Linked DNA regions of Cellulophaga sp. L1A9. The protein of the gene in region 2 interacts with the protein of the main gene of each other region in a pairwise test. Links are inferred from orthologs where the notes say so. Each region holds a gene or a part of one and is shown on either strand. Other genes may lie near its edges. The genes, in order: ftsA and GQR94_RS05095.

What was found.
Region 1: the proteins of GQR94_RS05095 (region 2) and ftsA interact in binary tests that used the Escherichia coli proteins (3 or more experiments, as listed by UniProt). The link is inferred for Cellulophaga sp. L1A9 from one-to-one orthologs.

Annotation. Positions count from the first base shown.
Region 1 is NZ_CP047027.1:2,730,388-2,739,112, reverse strand. The notes cover bases 5,853-8,725. They hold ftsA (cell division protein FtsA), read right to left. Parts: upstream 8,026-8,725; coding sequence 6,679-8,025; downstream 5,853-6,678. Other genes in these bases: GQR94_RS11865 (cell division protein FtsQ/DivIB), read right to left, coding at 8,029-8,725; ftsZ (cell division protein FtsZ), read right to left, coding at 5,853-6,637. Outside these bases: GQR94_RS11915 (transglycosylase domain-containing protein), read right to left, coding at 1-79; GQR94_RS11910 (hypothetical protein), read right to left, coding at 291-794; GQR94_RS11905 (hypothetical protein), read right to left, coding at 930-1,298; GQR94_RS11900 (hypothetical protein), read left to right, coding at 1,451-2,404; GQR94_RS11895 (hypothetical protein), read right to left, coding at 2,412-3,152; GQR94_RS11885 (GIY-YIG nuclease family protein), read right to left, coding at 3,837-4,085; GQR94_RS11880 (GatB/YqeY domain-containing protein), read right to left, coding at 4,160-4,609; more of ftsZ, read right to left, coding at 4,697-5,852. UniProt on the Escherichia coli protein: Essential cell division protein that assists in the assembly of the Z ring. May serve as the principal membrane anchor for the Z ring.
Region 2 is NZ_CP047027.1:1,177,637-1,186,411, reverse strand. Bases 3,704-6,626 are described here. They hold GQR94_RS05095 (rod shape-determining protein), read right to left. Parts: upstream 5,718-6,626; coding sequence 4,689-5,717; downstream 3,704-4,688. Other genes in these bases: purH (bifunctional phosphoribosylaminoimidazolecarboxamide formyltransferase/IMP cyclohydrolase), read right to left, coding at 5,773-6,626; mreC (rod shape-determining protein MreC), read right to left, coding at 3,773-4,600; GQR94_RS05105 (rod shape-determining protein MreD), read right to left, coding at 3,704-3,783. Also shown: GQR94_RS05120 (DNA/RNA non-specific endonuclease), read left to right, coding at 1-58; rod shape-determining protein RodA, read right to left, coding at 55-1,338; mrdA (penicillin-binding protein 2), read right to left, coding at 1,328-3,196; more of GQR94_RS05105, read right to left, coding at 3,271-3,703; more of purH, read right to left, coding at 6,627-7,305; GQR94_RS05085 (GAF domain-containing protein), read right to left, coding at 7,399-7,851; GQR94_RS05080 (hypothetical protein), read left to right, coding at 7,983-8,402; GQR94_RS05075 (TonB-dependent receptor), read left to right, coding at 8,543-8,775. UniProt on the Escherichia coli protein: Forms membrane-associated dynamic filaments that are essential for cell shape determination. Acts by regulating cell wall synthesis and cell elongation, and thus cell shape.

The DNA.
Region 1 (8,725 bases), 1.6 Mb from region 2 along the record:
AAGGATGTTTACGAGCAAACCTGAGCACTTTCTTAGCTTTTGCGGTTAGTGTATTTTTCAAGGATGTAATTTTTTCCATAGGCTTTGTTAGTAGCAACACTAAAAAAATTGAGCGCGCAAAATTAACTTTTTTTAATCATCTACATACAAATAGTCTAAAATACTATTGTTCATATGCTTACGACAATTAGAATACATGTGGAATTTACAAAAATAGAACAAGCAATAGCTTTTAAAACAAAAAAACCATTGTTTCGCAACAATGGTTTTTAGTGAATTACAAACTAAAATTAAGCTACTTGCTTAACATTATTTTCAGTGGTAATTAACTGATGAATAAGCAATTTCCATTTTTCAATTCTTTTAACCTCAAAATCTTCTGAATAATTAAGCGTTTCATCATAAAAATTAAGCTCAAAATGTTTGCCTGATTTAAGTGTTATTTTCAAGTCTAACTTCTCTAAATGAGAATCTTTTTTGTCTTTTACTTTAAAGAATTTTCTTTGTTCTAGAATTGTACACTCTTTAATAGCAGAAATAACCACCATACGCTCATACATCTCTTTTTCGGAGAATTTTAAAAACAATAGTTTTCGTTCATTTTCATCAATTCCAATATAAGAATTGCCCCAAAGCTCACTTTGAGAGATATTCAATTGGTTTTTTGCACTTACTGCTTGTGCCGCTTCTTTTACTTTTTTTGAAGTGGACTTACCTGATATGTTAAATAAAAAAAAGGGTATAAAAATTATGCCTACTAAAATTAGACACATGATTAAAACTGAAGTATCCATACTATATTATATTTTTAAAATGATATTATAAAAAAGCTATTAAATCGCTGTTATTACTACAGATTGATTTAATAAAGCCCATGAAAACACTAGTAAATGCCCAGTGCGTACTAGTGAAATAAAATCATTTAAAAATTATGGAAAAGAGTGAAAATGATACGCAATTCTATGGGTATCAAACTTAAGATCTATAAAACCACTTGAAGAAATGTATAGTAAAGCAATTTGATTCTTGCGAGCACATAAATATTGTATTGGATTTAAAGAAGAACCAAAAACTAAATTTACCGTGGTATCTGCATTTGAGGAAGTTGTATTTTCCCAAATAACATTAAGCCCATCAGCATTAATAGTAAACCTATCCTGTACTGCAGTTTGGTCAAGAATGATAGCTACATCTAAATTGTCATGCTTTGCCTCGATTTCAACAGCCGCAAAAGACCCTTGAAAACTGCTACACAACAGAATAAATAATAAACTTCTATACCACAACATCTTGCTCATCTAAAAAGATAAATTTAATGTACTTATTGCACCACAAAGGTACACTAATATTTAATCCACAATATTTTTTATAATTCATTTAACGAAACAATTATTCTTCTACATTTACGCGACTTTTTTTAGAAAAGATATTATTTTAATTCCTATATTAAATGAATGAACTTATAGTGTGTTTAGGCTTTTTTATTGCCGCCTATTCTGTTATTGCTAATGATGTTATACAAACACTGGGTACTTTTATTTCATCAAACAGTAAAACAAAATGGTGGTATCTATGGGCTTTTGCCGGTACCATATTAACAGTAACCTTATTTTTTGGCTGGTATTTTAATAATGGTGATGTCTCTTATGGTCGTCTTTCCCAAATACCACTCCCTGACCCCTTACCCTGGTGGTATCTTCTAGCACCACTAAGTTTATTAATTATTACTCGCTTTGGAATTCCTGTGAGTACCACTTTCATGATTTTAAGTGTATTCTCCTCCGGGCAATTAATTGAAAAAATGATTTTAAAATCTATTTTTGGGTATGTACTAGCCTTTGCAGCTGCATTAATACTATACCTGATTATTGCTAAGAAATTAGAATCCAAAGCCGCTATCCGATTAATGGATAAGAAAAAGCAAAAACCCTATTGGTTAGTTGCGCAATGGTTTTCTACTGGGTTTCTATGGTCGCAATGGTTAATTCAGGACTTTGCCAATATTTTTGTCTTCTTACCTCGACAATTAACTATTTCCGAATTGGGGATAGCCCTTATTGTTATTTTAAGCATCATGGCCTACATCTTTAATGTAAAAGGAGGAAACATACAAAAGATCGTAAATCAGAAATCTAACACACAGCATATCCGCTCTGCAACGATTATCGATGCTTGCTACGGGGTATTACTTTACCTATTTACTATTTTGAATGATGTTCCTATGAGTACCACTTGGACTTTCGTAGGTATTTTGGCAGGTAGAGAAATTGCCATAAAATATCTTTTAGAGAAAAAACAACTAAAGACAACCTATACCCTTATCATTAAAGATTTGGCAAAAGTGAATATAGGGCTTATGATAAGTATTTTGATTGCGTACTTAATTCAGTTTTTAAAAGCATAAATTATATTCATTGGTATTTACCGTTTTTAAACTTTAATACTTGATCTAGATTTGTAATCTTTTTTTCTTCAATGCAATCACCATTTGAAGCTTCTTTTCTAGTTGTTGTTTTCACAGTGCTTTTTACTAAAATATCAAAATAGCCATTTGTTTTTGTTTCCTTAAGGATTAACACTTTTTCAACGCCACTTAGGTCTGCTTCGCATTCTGAGTTCACTTCGCCACCATAGCTCATCATTTCAAAATTTTTCAAAACCTGTTTTAGGGTATTATTTTCATCAAAATATAACGAAATTGTTTCATGACTGTACGGATTCGGATGTGAGTTATTGTAATAATAAACCCGGATACCGAATGCCCTAGTGTCTTCTGAAAGAAGATAAGGAGCCGTATCAATCTTTATTTCTGCCAATCTAACTGCATCTGAATACCACTCGTTCGTTAATGAACCTTCAAAATATCTGGATTTTATTTTCCCTGTATTAGTTTCTATAATTAAAATATGGCTATTAAGCTCAAAATAATCCTCATCTTCTTGGACAATTTCTGGTATAACAACGATAGTTTCTTCTGAATTATCAGGCTTTACCTTAGCTACAATTAGATCTGTTTTACATTCAGACAAGTCTAATTCTAGCTGATTTAATATTGTCTCTAAATGTGGTATTTCTTGAGAAGCAACAATTATAGAACAAAAGAAGGCTATAAATACAGTAAGCAGTTTTATACTATCCTTAAAAAAATGCATCCCTCTAAACATCTATTTCATATAAAATTTCCTATCATTAAGAACTTAAGATAGCTATATTTATGCTGATGTTGAGAATAATACGTCTAAATAATTAATAATGTAAACTAAAAAACAAACTGCGTTGATCCATCAAAGCTCCGCTTTGAAAATAAAAAGTCTCATAAAATATACGCAAGTAAACATTAAAACCATATTCAACATTTTCACGAATAAAGGATGAACTGCGTTGATCCCTTAAAGCTCCGCTTTGAAAATAAAAAGTCTCACAAAATATACGCAAGCAAGCTTGTATATTTTATGAGACTTTTTATTTATTCGTGACCGCGAAGGGATTCGAACCCCCAACCCTCAGAGCCGAAATCTGATATTCTATCCAGTTGAACTACGCAGCCGTTACTATTTTCTTTAAAAATTCTCTACCACTTCCGGTTTTGAAATACTTTTCTCTTTTTCACTTTCTAAAACATAAACATAGTACTTCATACTATACTTGATATTCCCTGCCTGCCGGCAGGCGGGTATCCAGTTGAACTACGCAGCCGTTACTATTTTCTTTAAAAATTCTCTACCACTTCCGGTTTTGAAATACTTTTCTCTTTTTCACTTTCTAAAACATAAACATAATACTTCATACCTATACTTGATATTCCCTGCCTGCCGGCAGGCGGGTATCCAGTTGAACTACGCAGCCGTTATTATTTTCTTTAAAAATTCTCTACCACTTCCGGTTTTGAAATACTTTTCTCTTTGTATAGCTTCTTTCCTTGTTTCAAATAGTTCAAAATAAACCAATCTCCAAGGAACAAAACCTTTAGTTGATTTAGTCTTTCCTGAATTATGTTCCTTAATCCGTTTATCCAAATCTGCAGTATGTCCTTTATACCACCTTTTATCTTTCTCACTCTCTAAAACATAAACATAGTACTTCATACCTATACTTGATATTCCCTGCCTGCCGGCAGGCGGGTATCCAGTTGAACTACGCAGCCGTTACTATTTTCTTACTATGCCAATTTCTTTTTTACAATCATAGAAATGGTTTTACCATCTGCTTGACCTGCAAGCGCTTTAGATACCATTCCCATAACTTTACCCATATCTTTCATACCATCTGCACCAGTAGTTTCAATAGTTTGCAATACAACTTTCTCTATTTCTTCTTCTGTTAATTGCTCTGGCAAGAACTTTTCTATAACTGCCACTTGTGCCAATTCCGGCTCCGCCAAGTCTTCTCTACCTTGTTCTATAAAAATTGCAGCACTATCCTTACGTTGCTTTACCAACTTCTGAATTAACTGAATTTCTGCCTCTTCTGTAATAGCTTCTCCTGAGCCATTATCTGTTTGCATCAATAACAACGCAGATTTTATTGCTCTTAACGACTCTAAAGCTACTTTATCTTTAGCTTTCATCGCTGTTTTAATCTCGGTCATTACCTGATCCTGTAAGCTCATAACATTTTATTTTAGCGGCACGAAGATAAAAAAATAAACCCAAAAATACAGTGTATTTCTGGGTTTATACTATTCTAAAAACAATGTTTAATCTACATTATCATGTAAAAAAGAATTGTTAGTTCTTATTTGAATATCATCATTACTATCTTCACTTAATGATGTTCTAGAAATTTTGTTTTCTCTATTTACTTCATTCAAATGAACTCCCTGACGTTTGTACGCTGGGTGTTTTTCAATTTCATCAATATGCTTAGCATTATTGTTTTGAAATTTGTAATTGAAATCTTTTAACTTACGTTTTCTTTCTTCAGATCTACTTCTAAGAAGTTCCTCTAAAGGCATATCCATAGGGTCTACATGAGCAGCTTCTTCTACATGCTTAGTTTCCTTCTCAACCGTTTTTTGCTCAAAACGCATTTCTTCTTCTAAAACTTTAGGCTCCACTTTTTCTGCTTTAGACTTCGCTTCATTAAGTTTTCCCTCTAGCTCCATATAATCATCAAGACTATAGCGCTTTTCACCATCTTTATTATATTCTACTACTGGAATAACTTCGATAGGATCTTTTACATCCATATCTCTTACTTCATCATCCAAAGAAAACATCACGACGTTATCTTTCTTATTTTCTTTCATTTTTTCTGCCTCAGGGCCATCAAAACTGAAAAGAAATTGATCGTCTTCAATTTTTACTGAAGAAACAGTAATCGGATCGATAACTTCAAAATTATCTATCTGTGTTTTTGAATCTACGATAATGAAATCATCCCCTACATTTTCAGCTATTACTTCATCGTAGAATACATTAAAGTTCTTGATATAGCTAGAAGTCGGAATTAAATCCATCTCTGGCTTATCTTCCTCTAAAATATGTTTTACAATTTTAGGCTCTTCTTTTACTACCTCTTTTACTTTTTCCTCTTCTTCGACCAACTGAAAGACTACATTCTCCGAACCCATTAACAATTGCTCTGCCTTTTGGCTATCTTCAAGTGTATGGATTATTTTTTTAGATTCTGTATTTACAATAGTATCTTGCTGGTCTATATTAAAACCCGTAGCGATCACGGTTACAGCAATAGCTTCCCCCAGTGTTTCATCTTCACCAACACCCATAATGATGTTTGCACTATGGCCTGCTTCGCTTTGTATATGATCGTTGATCTCCCCTATTTCATCAATAGTGATTTCTTTAGTACCAGAAACGATTAATAATAACACATTTTTAGCTCCAGAAATTTTATTATCATTCAATAACGGCGAATCTAAGGCGCTCATAATAGCTTCATTTGCTCTGTTTGAACCTGATGAAGTTGAAGATCCCATGATTGCTGTACCACTATTAGATAGTACTGTTTTAGCATCACGTAAATCGATGTTTTGTGTATAGTGATGTGTTATAACTTCTGCAATACCTCTAGCAGCTGTAGCTAAAACTTCATCTGCTTTTGAGAAACCTGCTTTAAAGCCTAAATTTCCATAAACTTCTCTTAGTTTGTTATTATTGATAACGATTAGAGAATCTACATTGTTACGTAACTTTTCAATCCCTGCTTGTGCTTGCTTGGTTCTCATTTGACCTTCAAACTGAAAAGGAATTGTAACAATACCAACCGTAAGGATATCCAGTTCCTTAGCTTGCTTTGCTATCATTGGTGCCGCACCTGTTCCAGTACCACCGCCCATTCCTGCAGTAATGAAAACCATTTTAGTGTTGGTACCCAACATATTTTTTATTTCTTCCATGCTCTCAATAGCAGACTGCTCCCCAACTTCTGGGTTTGCACCAGCACCAAGACCTTCAGTTAAGGAAACCCCTAATTGAATTTTGTTGGGTACTGTACTATTATCAAGCGCTTGGGAATCTGTATTACAGATAATAAAATCAACGCCATTTATTCCCGCCAAATACATGTGGTTAATTGCGTTACTTCCGCCACCACCTACCCCGATGACTTTTATTACATTACTTTGATTTTTGGGCAAATCAAAGGAAATACTTCCAAATTCGTTACTGTTACTCATACGTTCTGTATTACTGGTTATACTGTGTTCTTCGTGCTTTTTTATTCCGCGTTATCCAAAAAGTCTTTTAACTTATCTGACCATTTGTCAAATATAGATTTACGTTCTCTATGGATTTCCGGTTGTACTACTGTAGTTTCTCCATCAGTAGTATCATCATTCATTTCATTTTCTGGCAATTGACTTTGCAGTTCTTCCTCCTCAGCCTCAATTGCCTCACTCTTAGCTTTTGTTTTCAATGCATTCATTAAAAGCCCAACTGCTGTTGCATATAATGGACTCGCAATTTCCTCATCAGAATCACCAGCTAAGTGTTCGTTTGGATACCCAATTCTGGTATCCATACCTGTAATATATTCTACCAATTGCTTTAAATGTTTTAACTGGCTTCCACCACCCGTTAATACAATCCCTGCAATTAATTTTTTCTTCTGCTCGTCATGACCATAATTCTTAATCTCAACATATACTTGTTCTACAATTTCCACAACTCTTGCATGAATAATCTTAGATAAGTTTTTAAGCGTTATTTCCTTTGGTTCTCTCCCACGTAATCCTGGTATCGAAACAATCTCATTTTCTTTATTCTCGCCAGGCCATGCAGAACCAAATTTTATTTTCAATAATTCTGCTTGCTTTTCGATAATAGAGCAGCCTTCTTTGATATCTTCCGTAATAACATTTCCCCCAAATGGGATTACTGCCGTATGGCGAATAATACCATCTTTGAAAATAGCCAAATCTGTTGTACCTCCTCCTATATCAATTAAAGCTACACCTGCTTCTTTTTCTTCTTGACTCAATACCGCATTAGCTGATGCCAATGGCTCCAATGTAATGCTCCCTAAATCTAAGCCTGCACTCTTAATACAGCGTCCTACATTTTTTATTGAGGACACTTGACCTACAACTACATGAAAATTAGCTTCTAAACGAGCGCCATACATTCCCATTGGTTCTTTTATCTCTGCCTGACCATCAATTTTATATTCTTGTGGTAACACATGGATAATTTCTTCACCAGGAAGCATGATCAGTTTATATACTTGATTACATAACTTATCTACATCATCCTCATTGATAACCTGTTCAGAATCATCCCTGGTTATATAATCGCTATGCTGTAAGCTACGGATATGCTGACCTGCGATACCTACAACTACAGAACCAATTTTTAATCCTGAATTAGATTCTGCTTGCTCTACAGCCTGCTGAATAGATTGTATCGTTTGCGTAATATTATTAACAACACCTCTATGCACACCAAGACTTTTAGATTTTCCAATCCCTAAAATCTCAATCTTCCCATATTCATTCTCCTTACCAATAATGGCAACTATTTTAGTAGTTCCAATATCTAAACCAACTGAATATTTACCTTGTTCCATATCTTAAATTTTGGTGCACACTACTTGATTATTATACTCTAAGCTCACTAAACTATATTGCGCAAGCGAATTATCTTTTTTCCCTTTTTTATAAAAAGCTCTAAATTTGTTAAACTTCTGACTTAACTCCTCTGCTTTTCCAAGGTTTACTACAAAACTTTCTGTTCTAAATTTTAACTGATATTTTCGGTTATTTAATACCTGAATACCTATTACATTTTTATGCAAAAAATCATCTCCATTGATATAGTCTAATATAAAATGTACTTCTTTTAAACTATCGTCGGTAATGTTTCCTGTAATAACAGGTACCCTCGCGGAATGATTTCTAGATAGCGGCATACGCTTTCCTTCATCATCCAGATAATATATTGTACCACTTTCCACACGACCAATGGGGTTACGTTGAGCGATTTTTGTCGTCAATTTTCCATTTACCGTGAGGTATACTTGTGCCTTTTTAACCATTTCATTGGCCTCAATGGCCTTTTCCATGTTATTCAAAACTAAATTTTCTTTAGGTACCATATCAAACCCTTGGAAACTTTGTATTAACAATTTATTAACCATGCCCGTAGTCACGTATAAATTATTCTCATCTGTGAACATTACATCCAGTTCTGAAATTGGTTTTTTGCTATGTCTATTATTAGAAAATGCAAAAAGCCCTGTTACCGTGAGCAATAAGATTATTGCCTTT
Region 2 (8,775 bases):
TGATACCACCGAAGATAAATTTGAAAGTACTGTAGTTCTAAAAGACTGGAAATTTTAGAATCCTTCTTTCAGACGGTTAGAATCCATTTTTAAAAAGATAAATAATAAAGCGGTAAACCCAAGTAAACCAGACCCTCCATAGCTAAAGAAAGGTAAAGGGATACCAATCGTTGGCAGCACGCCTATGACCATTCCTATATTTATAAAATAGTGGACTAAAAGTATTGAGATTACGCCATACCCATACATGCGGTTAAATGCATTTTTTTGTCTTTCAGAAAGGTATACTAGCCTTAGTAATAAAATTGAAAACAAAATAATAACAATGGTTGTCCCTAAGAAACCCCATTCTTCACCTACCGTACTGAAAATATAATCCGTGTGTTGTTCTGGCACAAAATCTCCTTTGGTACGTGTACCTTCAAGAAAACCTTTTCCGAAAAAGCCTCCTGATTCAATTGCTTTTTCAGATTGATAGGTGTTATATCCAATTGTTTTGCGTATTTCTTCTAGTTTTGAGGGGTCTTTTTCTAAACTCAGCCAAAGACTAAAACGATCTCTGTGGCGTTGTTCAAAAACGTTTTCAAAAACAAAATTCACGGATAATGAAAATAATAAGGTAATAATAAAAACACCGACTACAGGGATTACAGGTATTTTATACGATTGCTTTTTTAGTAATAAGAATATAGCTAATAGTAAACCTATGATAATGGCGATCCATATGGTACCAAACATAAGCGTGCACACAAATATTAAAATGGTGTATAAACCAATACCTAGATAAAATAGAGGAACACCTTCTCTGAAAAGTACAAATACGAGTGAAAAAAAGACCAAGGCACTCCCAGGATCTGGCTGTGGGATGACTAGTATAGCAGGTATTAAAAGTATTAAAAAAGAATAGAGTTGATCTTTTCTTCTGCGAATATCTGTTTGAATATCACTTAGGTATTTAGCAACGGCAAGTGCAGTGGCAACTTTAGCTAGCTCTGATGGTTGTAGGTTAAAAAACCCAAGATTATACCATGATGTAGCACCAGCAATGGTTGTTCCAAAAACAAAGAGCCCAAGTAAAAGTGCTAAAGAAATGACATAGATTACACTTGAAAAACGTTCGAAAAAATTACTCTCTAACGCTAAAATTATTACGATTAAAACTAAGTCTAAGGCTATGAAAATTAGTTGTTTCCCGTATATAGTTGAGAAGTCAAATATGTTATCTTGTCCTTCAGAATAGGTGCTAGAATATATATTTATCCAACCAATTGCTATTAGAAGTACAAATATTAAAATGGAAAGCCAGTCTACTCTTCTTAAAAGCCCTTTACCAAACACGCTCGTTAATTATAAATGGTTCACCACTAATTTCTTTAGCATATTCCTTTTCTAAGGTTTTGTCTAACATTCTTTTTTCTAAATCTGTTCTGGTAATTTTTCCTTTAATATATTTTTCTATTAAAAGTGATGCAATATGGCCAGCATATCGACCTCCGTAATACCCATTTTCAATATAAACAGCAACAGCAATTTTAGGATTATCAACAGGAGCAAAAGCAACAAACACGGAATGATCTGTAAGCTGTGTTCTTACGCCATCTATTCTTGTGTAATTTTCTACGGTTCCCGTTTTTCCTGCAATATCTATATCTGGTATTTGAACGCCTCTCCCAGTTCCATGTTTGTATACATTCGCCATACCTTGTACAACAGGCTCAAAATGTTTTTTGTCTATGGTAGTGTTAGGTTTTTCTAGGTATTTTTGATTTGTAATTTTTTCCCCTTCCACTTCTTTAAGAACATGAGGAATGATATAATATCCGCGATTGGCAATTGCGGCAGTCATATTCGCTAATTGTAGCGGTGTAACAAGGATTTCTCCTTGGCCAATAGCATTTGATATAAAATATGAAGAAGACCATCTATTATCGCCGTACATGCGGTCATAGGTCTCTTTAGTTGGGATAGATCCACTTCGGCCTGTAGGAATATCAGATCCTAGAAAACCTCCTAATCCGAAGCTTTTTACATGTTTGTCCCAAACATCCATACCTTCATCTGTTGTAGGGAATTTTTCAAATATTTTTCTAAACGTACCTGCGAAATAGGCATTACAAGACTTATAAATTCCTACGTCTAAATCTCTTAAACCCCCACCGCAGTGACAACCTCTTTTTTTGTTACCCACATAAAAACCGTTATAGCATTGTATTTTGGTTTCAGGGGTAATTACGTTTTCTTGTAATGCTATTAATGCATTTATTGTTTTAAAAGGAGATCCTGGTGAAGTTTGCGCAAGAACGGAGCGATCATAGGTTGGTTGTGCAATAGAATCATTATAAAGTTTCGTGTAATTTTTAGAACGTTCACGTCCAACCAATAAATTAGGGTCATAGGTAGGACCAGAAATCATGGCTAAAATTTCTCCCGTAGCGGGTTCAATAGCTACAACTCCTCCACGTTTTCCATTCATTAACAATTCTCCGTATTCTTGAAGTTGTTTGTCAATAGTAATTTTAATTTCTTTTCCTTGTTCAGGTAAAGTATCTAAAATACCATTTTTATAGGGGCCAATATCTCTGTTAAATCTATCTTTTTGAATGTATTTAACGCCTTTTCGGCCTCGTAGAATTGCTTCGTATTGTTTTTCTATTCCTGTTCGGCCTTTAAGTTCTCCAAGTTTGTAGTAGGGGTTTTCGTTTAATTCATAATCGTTAACTTCAGAAATAAAACCAAAAACATTGGCACCACTATGCGTGTCATAATAGCGTAATGATCTTTTCTGAATATAGAAACCTTTGTATTTACGCATCTTCTCTTGTAATCGTGCGTAATCTTTTTTAGATAATTGAGGCACTAATACCGATGGTAGTCTTGGAGAATAATTTTTTGCTTTTTTAAATTGTTTTAAAAAAGTAGCTTTTTCTATTCCTAGTAGTTTGCAAAATTCTAAAGTGTCTAACTTTTTAACTTCGCGCGGAATAATCATAACATCATATGCAGGCTGATTGGCAACCAATAAATCACCATTACGGTCGTAGATATATCCACGCTCTGGATAATCATAGATTGCTTTTATGGCAGTATCTTCTGTAACCTGCATAGAAGAATGTCTAAATACCTGCAGATACGACAATCTCCCAATAAAGGTTAAGCCGATGATAATAATGATTGATGATAGTAATATTTTTTTCATTTTTTGATGAAAATCAACAAATTATGGTTTAAAGTAATTTAAAAAATTGCCCCAAAATTAGATAGAATATTTGTTTAATTTTCTTTTTTAACACTGAAAAGAGAGCTTATTAAAATACACAAAAATAAAGAAGCAATACTCACTACAAGTATTTTCTTTAAAATTAGAAGAAAATTATCAAAATTAAAAACTTCTAGGGTAAAGAAAACCGTATGATGTATCACAATTAACAAAGCGAGGTAGGTTATTTGCTGAATTCGGGGTGCAGATGATAATCTAAAGCTTTGGAATTCAAAATTCACTCCAAAACAAAAACGCATTATTGTAGGTCTTAGGTATGCAATTGTTAATGTCGCGGCTGTATGTATCGCTAAAGTGTCAGAGAAAATATCTATAGTAAATCCTAGAAAAAATGAGATAACAAGAAATACTGCTCTATTTTGTTTTATAGGGTACCAATATAGAAACAAGATGTAAATCATGGGGTTTATATATCCCCAGAAGTTGATGTTATTGCAGATTAGAACTTGAGCTAAAACAAGCGCAATAAAGCGTACGATATTTATAAAGTAATATTTACTTGACATTTGTTGATTCTAATTCCTCTAGGGTAACACGATTGGTGTTGTTAATGATATATACATTTTTGAGGTTAGACATATCATTAAAAAGTGAAATGTTAATGGTATACGAACTTTTTGAAACATCTAAGCCAAAACTTTTAATGGTTCCGATAGGTATGTTTTCAGGAAAAATACTCGAGGCAGCTCCAGTCAATATCGTATCGCCAACTTTAATAGGTATACGTCTAGGAATGTCTATTAGTTGTACCGTATTAAAATCTTTAGTGTCCCAAATTAAGGATCCAAAATTATCGGTGTTCTTTAGCTTGGCATTTAAATTAGACTTTCTATTTAAAATGCTTTGAACTCTAGAGAATTTACCGCTTGTATTTTCAATGATACCGAGAATTCCGTTTGGGGTGATAACACCCATATCTTGTTGGATACCGTTTTTAGAGCCCTTATTTAGTGTAATATAGTTGTCTAGGTTGGAATAGCTGTTTTTAATAATTTTTGCAGAAATAATGGTGTAATCTATTAAAGTGCTGTCTAGCTTAAGACTGTCAACAGGTATTTCGGCATTGTATTCATTGTTGATGATGATACGTCTTAAACGCATATTTTCATCGACTAATTTCTGATTTTCTTTTTCTAAATTGAAATAAGAAGAAATTCCATTCGAGGTTTTGTATACGCCGCCTGTCAACCAATTTGCTGAATTAAAAAATTTTGATTGATGGTAGGAATGCGATTGAATGGTAAAAGCAAGTGATATAAATAATAGGAATAAATAAAGGAGCAGATTTTTATTCCGAAATATAAAATTAATAATCTGTTGCATTCACTTTAATTATTTTTGAGTGCGGCAAAACCATTAAAGCACTTTTGTAATATGATATTAGAAAAGTGCTCTAGGATTATGCTATTCGCTATTTGATCAAGATACTTTTGTAGCGTTCAAGATTCTTTAATGCGATTCCTGTTCCGCGTACAACTGCTCTTAATGGATCTTCTGCTATATATACGGGTAAATCTGTTTTTTGAGATAACCTACGGTCTAAACCTCTTAGCATAGAACCACCACCGGCTAAATAAATACCAGTATTATAGATATCTGCAGCAAGTTCTGGAGGAGTTTGTGATAAAGTTTCCATTACTGCATCTTCTACACGTAAGATAGATTTGTCTAAGGCTTTTGCAATTTCTCTATAAGAGATTTGTACTTGTTTTGGTTTTCCTGTCAATAAATCTCTACCCTGAACAGACATTTCATCTGGAGGTGTTTGTAAGTCTTCAGTAGCAGAACCAATAGTTATTTTAATGTTTTCTGCAGTACTCTCTCCAACATAAAGGTTGTGTTGTGTACGCATGTAATAAATAATATCATTGGTAAAGACATCACCTGCAATTTTCACAGATTTATCACAAACGATACCACCTAAGGCAATTACAGCAATCTCTGTAGTACCACCACCTATATCTACAATCATGTTTCCTTTTGGTTGCATAATATCTAAACCAATACCAATAGCAGCTGCCATTGGTTCATGAATTAAATAAACTTCTTTACCATTAACACGTTCTGCAGATTCTTTTACAGCACGCATTTCTACTTCAGTAATTCCAGAAGGAATACAAATGACCATACGCAACGCAGGAGGAAACCATTTTTTCTTTAATGCTGGTATGTTCTTAATGAACATATTTATCATCTTTTCAGAAGCATCAAAATCGGCAATTACACCATCTTTAAGAGGGCGTATTGTCTTAATGTTTTCATGGGTTTTTCCTTGCATCATGTTGGCTTCTTTGCCTACAGCAATTATTTTCCCACTAATTCTATCTCTGGCTACGATAGAAGGGCTATCAACAACAACTTTGTCGTTATGTATTATAAGAGTGTTAGCCGTACCTAAGTCAATAGCTATTTCCTCTGTCAAGAAATCAAAAAATCCCATTTCTATTTATTTGGTTGTGTACTAAAAGTAAGTTTTATCGACGAAAGTAACAAAATTAATGTTTAAAATGACGTGTACCTGTCATTACCATAGAAATTCCATTAGAATTACAGTATTCTACACTTAATTCGTCTTTAATTGATCCTCCAGGTTGAATGACACTTGAAATTCCGCTATTGCCTGCAATTTCTACACAGTCAGGGAAAGGGAAAAATGCATCACTCGCCATGACAGCACCTTTTAAATCGAAATTAAATGTGTTTGCTTTGTGTATCGCTTGGTTTAAGGCATCAACTCTAGATGTCTGTCCTGTACCACTAGCGTATAATTGTTTGTTTTTAGCCAGAACAATGGTGTTTGATTTTGTATGCTTACATAATTTTGAAGCAAATATTAAATCTTCAACCTCTTGGGTCGTAGGCGCTGTTTTCGTAGCTGTTTTTAAATCAGCCTTAGCATCGGTAATAAAATCTTTGTCTTGAACTAAAACACCATTAAGGCAGGTGCGAACAGAAGTTTGTGGCAATTCTACTTCGTTTTGAATAAGAATAATTCTGTTTTTCTTTCCTTTTAAAATTTCTAAAGCATCGGCAGCATAGCTAGGAGCAATAACCACTTCGCAGAATAATTTATGAATTTCTTCGGCTGTAGCCTTGTCAATTTCTTTGTTGCTAATTAAAACACCTCCAAATGCAGAAACAGGATCTCCTGCTAAAGCATCTACATAAGCTTGGTGTAGGCTGCTTCTTGATGCTAAACCACAAGCGTTGTTGTGTTTTAAGATAGCAAATGTAGGTTCGTCATTTTTAAACTCTCCCATTAAATTCACGGCAGCATCAACATCTAAAAGATTGTTGTATGATAATTCTTTTCCATGAAGCTTGTCAAACATCGCATCGAAATCACCAAAGAAAAAACCTTTTTGGTGTGGGTTTTCGCCGTAACGTAAAACTTGACCATTCGTTTCGCTAATTTTTAAAACTGTTTCTTGCTTATCTTTATTAAAATAATTGAAAATTGCAGTATCATAATGAGAAGAAACATTAAAAGATTTAGCAGCAAAACGCTTACGATCTTCAAGTGTTGTAGTGCCATTATTTGCAGAAATCAATTCTAAAACTTCAGTATAATCTTCCATAGAAGAAACACAAAGTACATCCTTAAAGTTTTTAGCAGCTGCACGAATTAAAGAAATACCACCAATATCAATTTTTTCTATAATATCTTGCTCTGATGCACCACTAGCTACTGTTTTTTCAAAAGGGTATAAATCAACAATAACAATATCTATTTGCGGAATTTCAAATTCAGCCAATTGTTTTTGGTCATTTTCATTGTCTTGACGATTCAAAATACCTCCGAATACTTTTGGGTGTAAGGTTTTTACACGGCCACCTAAAATAGAAGGATAACTTGTTACATCTTCAACAGGGACTACATCTATGCCTAAATCACGAACAAATTTTTCTGTACCACCAGTAGAATATATGGTAATACCTAGTTCTTGAAATTTTTTAACGATTGGCGCTAAGCCATCTTTATGAAATACTGAAATTAATGCTGATGTAGCTTTTTTGGTGGTGCTCATTTTTATGTGCTTATGATTAATATCTTAAGCACGCAAAAGTAATTTTTTTGAAGTTAAAAAAGCATCGATTTTATCAATAAAAAATATAAAATTTTAAAGAATTTTAGCTACTTCTGCATTTATGAACTCTAAAAAGTGCTCATCAGCCTTTGTAAAAGGATCTGGCGTGTTAGAATCAATATCTATTTGACCAACGTTTTCGCCGTTTACGAATAGCGGAATTACAATTTCAGCCTTTACGGTAATGCTACATGCAATGTAATTATCTTGAGCTTTTACATCAGGGACAATAAAGTTTTCATTGCTTACAGCAACTTGTCCACAGATACCCTTTCCAAAAGGAATAATAATATGGTCTGTGGGTGCACCTGCATAGGGGCCTAATTTTAATTCGTTCTTATCTCCATTTTTAAAATAGAAGCCTACCCAGTCATAGTGAGGTACACGCTCTTTAAGTAAGTCGCAAATTTGTTGTAATTGCAAATCAGTATTAGTTACAGAATTGCTAGTTATAGCTAGGATTTGTTCCTTTAAAGTGTCAAACATTTTTTATCTGTTGATATTTGCTCCAAAAGTCGAATATTTTATTTAAAAATTACAGAACAAATGCAATAAATATTCGTTAATCTTCATAACTATTCTAAGGTAGCGTATGAATATTTTGTAATTTTGCAGGAATGAAAAAAGGACTTTTCAATATTTTATCTGTAACCATGGCAATTTTGCTATTGGCTTCCACGATTTCGTGGAAGGTAGAAAAGCACTATTGTTTAGGGCATCTTATGGATATTGCATTGTTTACTTCTTCGCAAGATTGTGGTATGAATATGGTTTCGCAGTCTGATGGCAATGGCGAACATGTTGAAGATTCAAATTCTTGCTGCGATGATGAAATAATCATTACAGAAGGGCAAGATGATTTGGTATTCCATGATAATGATTTTGATCTAGCGCAGCAGTTCTTTGTAGTCGCTTATGCATATTCTTATTTTAACTTATTTGGCAATGGTTTTGAACTGGAACGTTCTTTTGACAACTATCCGCCAACAATTATCGTCAAAGATATACACGTATTAGACGAGGTTTATTTAATTTGATTTTTTATTTATAGTTGACAGCATGCCGTTGAATCTTGTTTTTTTAAACGTGATTTTCTGTATGCCATTTCGTGCTTTCCTGTTTTTGGTATGACACTGAATAACTCTTACTTAAATAATTTTTCAAATTTAAATTACAAATGAATACATATATAAAACTACTTATTGCAGTATTATTGCCTTTTGCAGCGCTTTCTCAAGATAAAATAGAAGGAGTAGTGGTTGATGGAGGTGCTATTAATGCTACTTTAGGCTTGCCGGGGGCTAATGTCTATTGGATGAATTCTCAAATAGGTGTGGTGACAGATTTTGATGGGAATTTCTCAATTCCTTATGATGCGCAATACCATAAGTTGATCATCAGTTATGTGGG